Regions from separate parts of the Marispirochaeta aestuarii genome, predicted to be linked through region 1. Evidence: riboswitches for the same ligand, from Rfam matches in the RefSeq annotation. Region 1 holds a riboswitch; the other holds the start of a gene.
The links. Region 1 has a riboswitch for thiamine pyrophosphate ahead of thiD (bifunctional hydroxymethylpyrimidine kinase/phosphomethylpyrimidine kinase). Riboswitches for the same ligand answer to the same signal wherever they lie in the genome.
Positions count from the first base shown of each region.

Region 2: linked by a shared signal. The riboswitch ahead of B4O97_RS10075 (thiamine-binding protein) and the one ahead of thiD (bifunctional hydroxymethylpyrimidine kinase/phosphomethylpyrimidine kinase) in region 1 are both predicted to bind thiamine pyrophosphate.

Region 1 is NZ_MWQY01000019.1:18,084-22,366, reverse strand. It holds gene B4O97_RS15340 (SLC5/6 family protein) at 1-909, opposite strand, end outside; gene thiD (bifunctional hydroxymethylpyrimidine kinase/phosphomethylpyrimidine kinase) at 909-1,721, opposite strand; TPP riboswitch at 1,819-1,931, opposite strand; gene B4O97_RS15330 (NUDIX domain-containing protein) at 2,005-2,751, shown strand; gene B4O97_RS15325 (hypothetical protein) at 2,781-4,055, opposite strand; gene B4O97_RS15320 (outer membrane lipoprotein-sorting protein) at 4,070-4,283, opposite strand, start outside.
Region 2 is NZ_MWQY01000010.1:53,774-58,056, forward strand. It holds gene B4O97_RS10060 (ABC transporter ATP-binding protein) at 1-47, opposite strand, end outside; gene B4O97_RS10065 (ABC transporter substrate-binding protein) at 28-1,005, opposite strand; gene B4O97_RS10070 (ABC transporter permease) at 1,002-1,793, opposite strand; gene B4O97_RS10075 (thiamine-binding protein) at 1,762-2,055, opposite strand; TPP riboswitch at 2,152-2,260, opposite strand; gene B4O97_RS10080 (radical SAM protein) at 2,294-3,271, opposite strand; gene B4O97_RS10085 (serine protease family protein) at 3,396-4,283, shown strand, end outside.

The DNA of each region.
Region 1 (4,283 bases):
TGTCCGCTGTCCAAGGCGGGGAAATACAAGACGCAGGGAGACCCCGGCGGAGTGGACATCCAGAAACCCGGTCGTAACCGTGGAGAGCAGTACAACCAGAGCGGCCCCCGGGCCGAGACCCGCAAGCAGCATGCTGGCGACGGGACCTGCGTCGGGGACTTTTAGGATTGAGAGCAGTCCCAGAAGGTACATGGCGCAGCTCCCGATAAAATACCCAAGGGCAGCTGCGCTTACTCCCCTGCGTCCCTTGCCGGCGTTGCGGGTATAATCCCCCACCAGGGGCAACCACGACAGTGGCATTATGACGGCAAGTTCCAGCATCCCGCCGAAGGCGGGAGCGGTGTTTGCCTCCTGTCCCGCAGGTCCCGGAAGCATGAACAGTTTTACGGCCCATAGCACGGATAAGATAAAAAGGAGTGTAACAGCGGCGATGTTCAGATTGCGCATCCCCCGGAAACCCGCAGCTGTCCATACAAGGAGCAGCAGGCCGGTAATCAGCCGTGCCCGGGGCAGACTAATCTGCAGACCCGTCGCTGCTGCGGCAGCTTTCAGGCCTTCAGCCCCTGCCAGAATCATGACTGCGGTCCAGCCCAGGAGTTGAAGGGCGTTGATCAGGGCGAAAATCCGCACCCCGGCATTACCCAGGCTTGAGTCCGCGATTGCTATGGCGTCCTTGTCCTCCTTCCAGGAGATCCAGCCGACAGCATAGAAGGCGACAGCTCCTATCAGGTGCCCCGCGAGTATCGCGAGGACGGCAGACCCGGTACTCATGGAGCTGTACAGTGTGCCGGTAATAATCTCCGCCAGGGAAACGGCTGCACCGAACCAGAGGATACCCAGGTGCAGGGAGGAGAGGGAAACCGGGGAGGACGTTCGTACCTCGGAGTGAAGGGTGGATTCAGTTGTCATTATGCAAGCTCCTCTCCGCCGTAGAGGCTGTAAAAATGGTGGATCGGGCCGCAGCCGCCGCCCAGCGGAATGCCGTGGGCTATTCCTTCGCTGATGTAGGACTTCGCCCGGCGTACTGCATCATCAAGGGATAATCCTCCGGCAAGCAGGGCGGCCAGGGTGCTGGAGAGGGAGCAGCCGGTACCATGGGTATGCAGGGCTTCCAGGCGGGGAGCGGTGTAGACTCTGCTTCCCCCGGCGTCGATAAGGATGTCCGCGGAGCTCTCCGGATTCTGGGAGTGTCCGCCTTTTATCAGGACCGCTCCGACGCCGGTTTCGAGAATACGGCGTCCGGCTTTTTCCATCAGCGCCCCGTCGGCGTTTTGAAGCTCCATTCCAGAAAGGGTCTCCGCCTCGGGTATGTTGGGGGTAAGCAGATCCGCCAGGGGAAGCAACTCCCGTATAAGGCTCTCCTCGGCTTCCGGAGCAAGCAGTCTGTGTCCCGACTTGGCCACCATGACCGGGTCCAGGACAAGGACCGGCGGTTTCCACCTGGCAAGGGCCCGGGCAACGGCGGAAATAATCTTTCCGTCCGCAAGCATCCCGATTTTTACCGCATCTACCCGGATGTCCGAGAAGACCGCCTCGATCTGGGCGGAAACAATTTCAGGGTCAAGAACCCTGATGGCTGTGACTCCCCGGGTGTTCTGGGCGGTAACGGCGGTTATGACCGTCATCCCGTAGACGCCGTTGGCGGCAAAGGCCTTCAGGTCGGCCTGGATGCCCGCGCCTCCCGAGGAGTCGCTTCCTGCAATTGAGAGAACGTTGTACATAGGATCTCCTTTCCGATACCTGTACACGACCTGGGTCTTCAGGATCGGACAGTGGTTTTGAGATCCGGTTGGGTAGGTATGTATGATTGGATGATGGAAGAATCAACCTCACGCTTTCCTACGCCGGCATTATCCGGATCAGGTTCGTGGGTCGGGGACTTTGCGGGCCCCCCTCTCAGCCGGCCAATTCCGGCACCCCAAGGTGTATGAAAATAAAATAACCGGAAGGGGGTGCAGTGTCAATGCTTGTATTTATGTCTGACTTCCGGTTATGGTAGCTCCCATGTGTGTACTTTCCTATGAGCTGAATCCCTTCGGCGGGGCTGTAATCGATCCTGTCTCCCTGCCTGACAACCCCGGGGTGTTTACCCGTACGCTTGACGCAGTTATAAAAGAGTTGAACAGCCGGAACATAAAGGTGGTCTGGCTTACGCTGCCCCTTCCCCTGGCATCTCTTGTGCCTGTCGCTGCCCAGAGGGGCTTTGTCTATCATCACGCGGAGCCTGAGTATCTTCACATGACCCTGACCCTGATACCGGGCTCTATTATCCCGCCCTATGCCACCCACTATATCGGGGCCGGCGGTGTGGTTCTGGACGGAGATAATCGTCTTCTGGTGGTCTCCGAGCGCTATCACCTCAGATCGAAACGGCATTACAAGCTCCCCGGCGGCGCCCTGGAGCAGGGTGAGCACATCGCCGAAGCAGTGGTCAGGGAGGTCCTTGAGGAAACGGGCATACGGACTGAATTCCTCTATACCGCGTGCTTTCGCCACTGGCACGGTTACCGCTACGACAAGTCGGATATCTATTTTGTCTGCCGTCTGAAAGCCCTCTCTTTCGAGATTATTCCGGACAGCAGGGAGATTTTCGAGTGTCTCTGGATGCCCGTGGAGGAGTTTCTGAACAGTCCTGATACCCATGCTTTTAACAGACGTATTGTCCGTGCCGCCATGACGGGGAAGGGGCTTTTCCGGGAAGAGATAGAGGGTTACGGTACTTCCGAAACCCATGAGATGATGTTTTGCTGATTGCCCGGGGGTGAACGCGGTCTTTCGTATCAGAAGCTTATCCGGAGCTCAGCGTATATCCGGTTTCCTGCCATATCCACGGAACCTGTTCCGGTCCCGAGAATTGACAGGTCAATAAGCCCCTGAAACTCCCCGCTGCCGTAATACATAATCGATCCCAGGGAGAATCTGCTGTTTGCCGTAAGCTCCCAGCTGTATTCGGAAAAAACCGCCCCTGAGAGGTCCCCTGTGTTCAGTACTGAACCGCAGGATACAAGATGATAGTCAAAAAAGCGTTTTTCCAGGTAGCCGAAGAGGTAATGCCTCCCCATGACTTTCCTGGTTCCCTCCAGTACCGGCAGCACCTCATACCCGCTTTCGCGGCTGCTGCCTGTGCCCTGGAAAAAATACTCTCCCCGGACTTCCACTCCCTGCAGCACGGACGGCAGGGCATGGAAACCCGCCGCAAATTCCAGATTATCCTTAAAATCCCAGGAACCATCAGCAGGATCCCCCGAAGGATCGCTGATGCAGAGGGCTGCTTCCCAGTAGAGATTTATTCCGGCGATAGTGCCGACACCGTCGGAGCTGAGCCAGAGGGGGCGTTCGTAGCCTGAGGTCCGGGTATCATACAGAATCTCCCGAAGGATTCCCAGAGAAAGGTCGAAGGGACCGGCAAAACCTCTGATCCGTGTTCCCCAGGGGATATTTGCGGCATTATGCGCAATCATATCCGGGTCAGCCTTTCTTCCCCGGTCCTCCGCCGCCAGGTATGTCGAAAGTGTAACTCCATTCTTCAGGTAGATGGAAGAGCTGATCCCCGTTATACCCGGAGTTTCTTCGTCCCCCCCGGGATTCAGGGAATCCGCAGGATTTACCCGTGCGCTGGGATTAAACACATAGGCTGTTCCCCAGGCCAGGGGAATCTTTCCAGCCTGGAGGTCAAAGTTCCCCAGGTCAAGGAGTCCCCAGGCATGCTCGACCTGCAGCTCCCCGGTATCCGAGGCTTCCCAGCCGCTGAGGCTGTCAAGGCCAAGACGTCCGGCGCTGAAATCCGGACTATCCGTTCCATGAAGCGTTGTCCACTCCGTCTCAAGATGGAAGCGCAGTCTCTCCTCCGGTTCCCAGTCTCCTTTTAAACGGAGCCTGGTATAGGCCCCCGGCTTCCACGTGTCGGCGGAATCGTCGTCGGTATAACTGGTCAGGCCTGTTCCGCTTTCCAGGTAACCGTAGATCTCGGGGGAAGAGGGATCCCCCCAGCCCGAAAAGGCGAGGGCAATCAGGAGCACACACAGGAGTCCGCAGGTCTTTCTGCAGCATCTCATCCGATTCTCCCCTGTCAGCGGTAGAAACGGGTGGGATTGAAAAGCTTTTCATCAACAGCTCTGTCGAAACGTGCTTCAAGGATCAGGACCCTCGTCCTGCGTTCCCTCTCGAGGTTGATCATCTCCATGCTGCCGGCGATTTCCCTGCCCCCCATGACTGTATAGTCCCTGAAAAACAGGTCCTTAAGGTGACCTTCTTTTTCCGTGTGAAATTCCATCTTCAGTATC
Region 2 (4,283 bases), on a different contig from region 1:
GATTCTGTGCCCAGAGAGGACTGGTGCTTAACGGGGGAGGAATTCATTGGTAAAGGCCGCCTCCGGAACAAATTCGCCTTCCAGAAGACCATTCTCCTTAAGCCATTCGGCATAACGCTCCCAGACTTCCAGCTTCATCTCTCCCCAGCAGGGCGCCCCGGCCGTGTACTCCCCGGCCAGGTAACGCTGGCTCGCCACAACCAGTTCGCGATCCAGTTCCGGTGCTGCTTCGAGGAGGATATCCGCAGCCTCTTCCGGGTTTTCGACGGCATAGCGGTACCCCCGGGCTGCTCCTGATATAAAGGCGCGAACCAGCTCGGGATTTTCCTGGAGCAGGCCGTCCCGGGCAATGAGGACGGGGGTGTAGTAATCCAGTACCGCCTCGGTGGCCAGGGGAATATAGTTGATATCGATCCCTTTAAGCTCCGCGGCAATGCCGTCCCAGCCACGGAAAATCCAGACAAAATCAATGTCCCCCGCAGTGGCGGCGAAAAAGTCCATCGATCCTATGGGAACGATCTTTACCTTTGAAAAATCCCCGCCGTCTCCTTCCACCAGGGCCCTGACCATGGCTTCCTCGATGGGTGATCCCCAGCCGCCGTAGGCCTTGCCCTCGAAATCCCTGGGACGGCGGATATCCTCGGCGCTGCGGGAGGCGAATCCGGAGGTGTTGTGCTGGATAACCGCAGCCACAGCCTTAAGTGCGTTACCCGCGGCCCGGGCGTAGGTAACCTCCTCCTGGTAACTCACGGCGAACTCGGCCTTCCCCGACAGAACGAGTCCGGCGGCCCCGGTCTCGGGGGGGAACTCGATGGAGACATCCAGGCCCTCCTCCTCAAAGAAGCCCAGATCCCGGGCGACATACAGGCCGGTATGGTTTGTATTGATGGTCCAGTCCAGGACCACCGTTACCGCTTCGGGTTTTTCCGACGATTCTCCGCCTCCTCCGGCAAAGGCCGCCAGGGTCGATACAGCAACAAATAAAACAACAAGTGTTCGTTTCATGATTTACTCCTCAGGTTTGCATACTTCCAGGAAAGAAAAAAACGCTCTGCCAGCGACACGGCGGCAAACACCATGAGGCTGACTATGACGACGACGAGAATGGCGGCGAAGACCCGGGGGGTGTTGAAGGTTTTATATGAACGCATCATATAGACCCCCATGCCCGTCTGGGCGCCAAGCCATTCTCCGATAACAGCTCCCATCACGCTGTAGGTAGCTGCAATCCGCAGCCCGGAAAAGAGGTTCGGCAGAGCTCCCGGGAGCCTCACCTGCAGAAATATCTGCAGGGGTTTTGCCCTCATTCCCCGGAACAGATCGATAAGGTCGGGATCGGTATTCTGCAGTCCGTCTATAAGACTTACGGCCACCGGAAAAAAACAGACAAGAACAACCACCACAACCTTGGCGGTGAGGCCAAAGCCGAACCAGATCAGAAAAAGAGGATAGATAAAAATGATCGGTACCGTCTGGGAAACCACAATATAGGGATACAGAGCCCTTCGCAGGACCGGGAAGAGGTCCATGATAAGGGAAAAGAAGGCCGCCACCAGCAGAGAAAGGATAAATCCGCTCATGGCTGTAAAAAGGGTTACCCCGATGTGGGGCAGCATAAGATCAAACTGCCGGACCAGGGCTGCAGTAATCGCCGAGGGCGCAGGCAGAATGTATTCCGCCAGCCCCAGCAGTCTGCAGAAGGCTTCCCACAGCAGAATAAAAAGCAGGCCCGCTGCCATTGAGGGCAGCCGGTCCCTGATTCTATTGGTCACGATACTTGCCGATCTTCTCATTGAAACTCAGCCCCCCGGGTTTCATGTCCGTCTTGATGACAGCGCCGACCCGGCTGGCCCCTTCGGCGAGGCAGATACGATGAGCCTCTTTGACCAGATCGAAAAGCTGGTCCATCTCCCCCTCGATGGTCGTCTCCATGGGACCTATAATATGGGGAAGGCCCGAGGCACGGATCATCTCTATTACTTTATCCACCGTTGGATAAAGCCGTTCGTCGGGGACTCGTGGCAGTATTTGAAGACTCAGATGCATGGCGGGCATAGACACCTCCCGGATGTTCTTATTCAAAGGGAGGCGATAAAAAAGACTTCCGTCAGCATTAATATGCCGATTGAAGTCTGTGACAAACAGCGGTTAACAGTGACGAACCGTCAATCCCTTCGCCGGTATTATCCGGATCAGGTCAGAAGGTCGGAATCGAACCATTCCCTCTCAGCCGTAACTCACAGCTCCCTTTGACTATAACTGAAGATTACACTAAAGCCCGGAAAAGTCAAGCTCAGTGCGCCGGGCTGTAGAACTCTGCGGGACCCAGTTCCCCTGAAAACGTCATTTTTGACATCCAGGTACGTATTTCCTGACACAGGTCGCATTTGGAGATATACCCTTCCGGGTCCGGGATAAAACCCGAATCCCGACGAGCCTGTTCATACAGCGCGGATATGCCTTCGCTGAGCATCATCAGAAACAGCGGATAGCGCTCCGGATCGAGCTCGCTTCCCAGATCTTCATGATCAATGGTGAATCCAACGCATCCGGGAGGGATGTAATTCCCGTAGAGGTCCATATGGAAGTGGGAGGTCTCACCCGCTTCGGTGCATGCACCGGGATTTGCAGCGCAAATTTCTTCCGCCGAGGAGTGCCGAAAAAAGGGCTTGAAACTTTCCAGGGCCCTGCCGTTCATGGTCAATCCGAAACGCCCCGCCGCTCTCAGCAGGTAATCAGGTCCGAATGCAGCTTCCAGTTCCTCCCTGGTATGCGTCCTTCCATGGTCCAGGGAGGAAAGCTCCCGGTAATACTGTTCCTGCCAGATGAAGAAGTTCATCCCCGCAGACTTACAGGCCTCAATCACACCTTCGGGCTTATACAGAGGGATGAACTCAATGTGAAAGGGACAAATCGATACCATGACGGTATCGCAGCCCGCCGCAGCCAGGCGGGAAAGCTTCTCGATCGCCGAAGCTTTATCGGTAAACCAGGAAGCGTTGGTTTCCAGATAATCAAGCCGCATACCCGCATCCCGGAAAACCCCGACGGTATCCAGCAAATCCCTGAATCGAAGGAAGGGTTCTCCCCCGCCGATATGCATGCCCCTGCAGCCGAGAGACCGTGCTCTATGCAACAGACTGCGCGCGAATTCAGGGTCGATATAGGAGGCATCCCGGCGGGGGGATGATCTGTAGAGACAGTGCCTGCAGGCGGCGGAACAGTTGTAGTTGCTTATCAAACCGCCGGAAAAAAGGGATGAAATCCGCATGGGTCGATTATAGCATGATCCTGCTGTTCAAGAACGAGGGGACTATCCCTGCACCCGTGAATACCCGGGAAGGAATGGGAAACCGGCTTGAATGCCGGCCCGGGAGGTGTTAAATTCATGAAAAATGAATAATCTGAATAGTAAATCCCGTATAAATAGGTACAGACCGCTGTATGTTTCCATTCTGATGCTGATGGTTATCTCCTGCCGGCATTTTCCGATAAGGGAAACAACTATTTCTCCTGATGCCCTGGAAGAGTACAGAACTAATCTGCTCCAGTGGAACAGCATAGCCTCTACCGATAAGGATCTGAATCCGGTTTCACCCCTGCCTGTTGAGCATTACGAGGTTCCCATTGAAGCGCTGCATACGCTGAATGGGCTTTTTTTCATCGGGTTCAGTGTCGTATCTGATGCAGAGGCTGCTGAAACCGGCATAGAGGCCAATCATCATCAGCCCGGCACCGCCCCCCGTCTCAAGGGTGTGCGCAGGGTTTTCATTATCTTCGACGTTCCGGAAAAACCTGAACAGGAAGATCCCGGAATTGCCGGGGTGCTTCTGGACGGGAACGGCTGGGTACTCACCGTGGCTCATCCCTTCTCCAATCCCTCCCTGGCGAATCTTCCGTTGTACGCCCGAATCGGGGAGGATTCCTCCTGGTATAGCGCTGATCACCGCATGACAGCCCGGTCCAGCAATCTCGCCCTGGTCCACTTTGCCCTGAAGGGGAAGAATCTCATGGCCCCGGCCTTCGCCCAGGCGAAACAGGGGAGTCCGGCATTCATCGGGTATAAGGGAACAGAGGAGAAAATCCTGATTGAGAAAACAGAGGAGACCCTCCAACTGGGAGATTCCCTTGTATTCAGGGCGAACCTTGTTTCCAGATCCATCGAGCACAGGGATTCTCTGATCAGCGGACTTCCCCTTGTAAATCAGGAGGGGGAAATTCTGGGGCTCTACTATTACCAGTCCCTGGACGGCAGGTTCAGCGGCTACGCCGGCTGGAAGGAA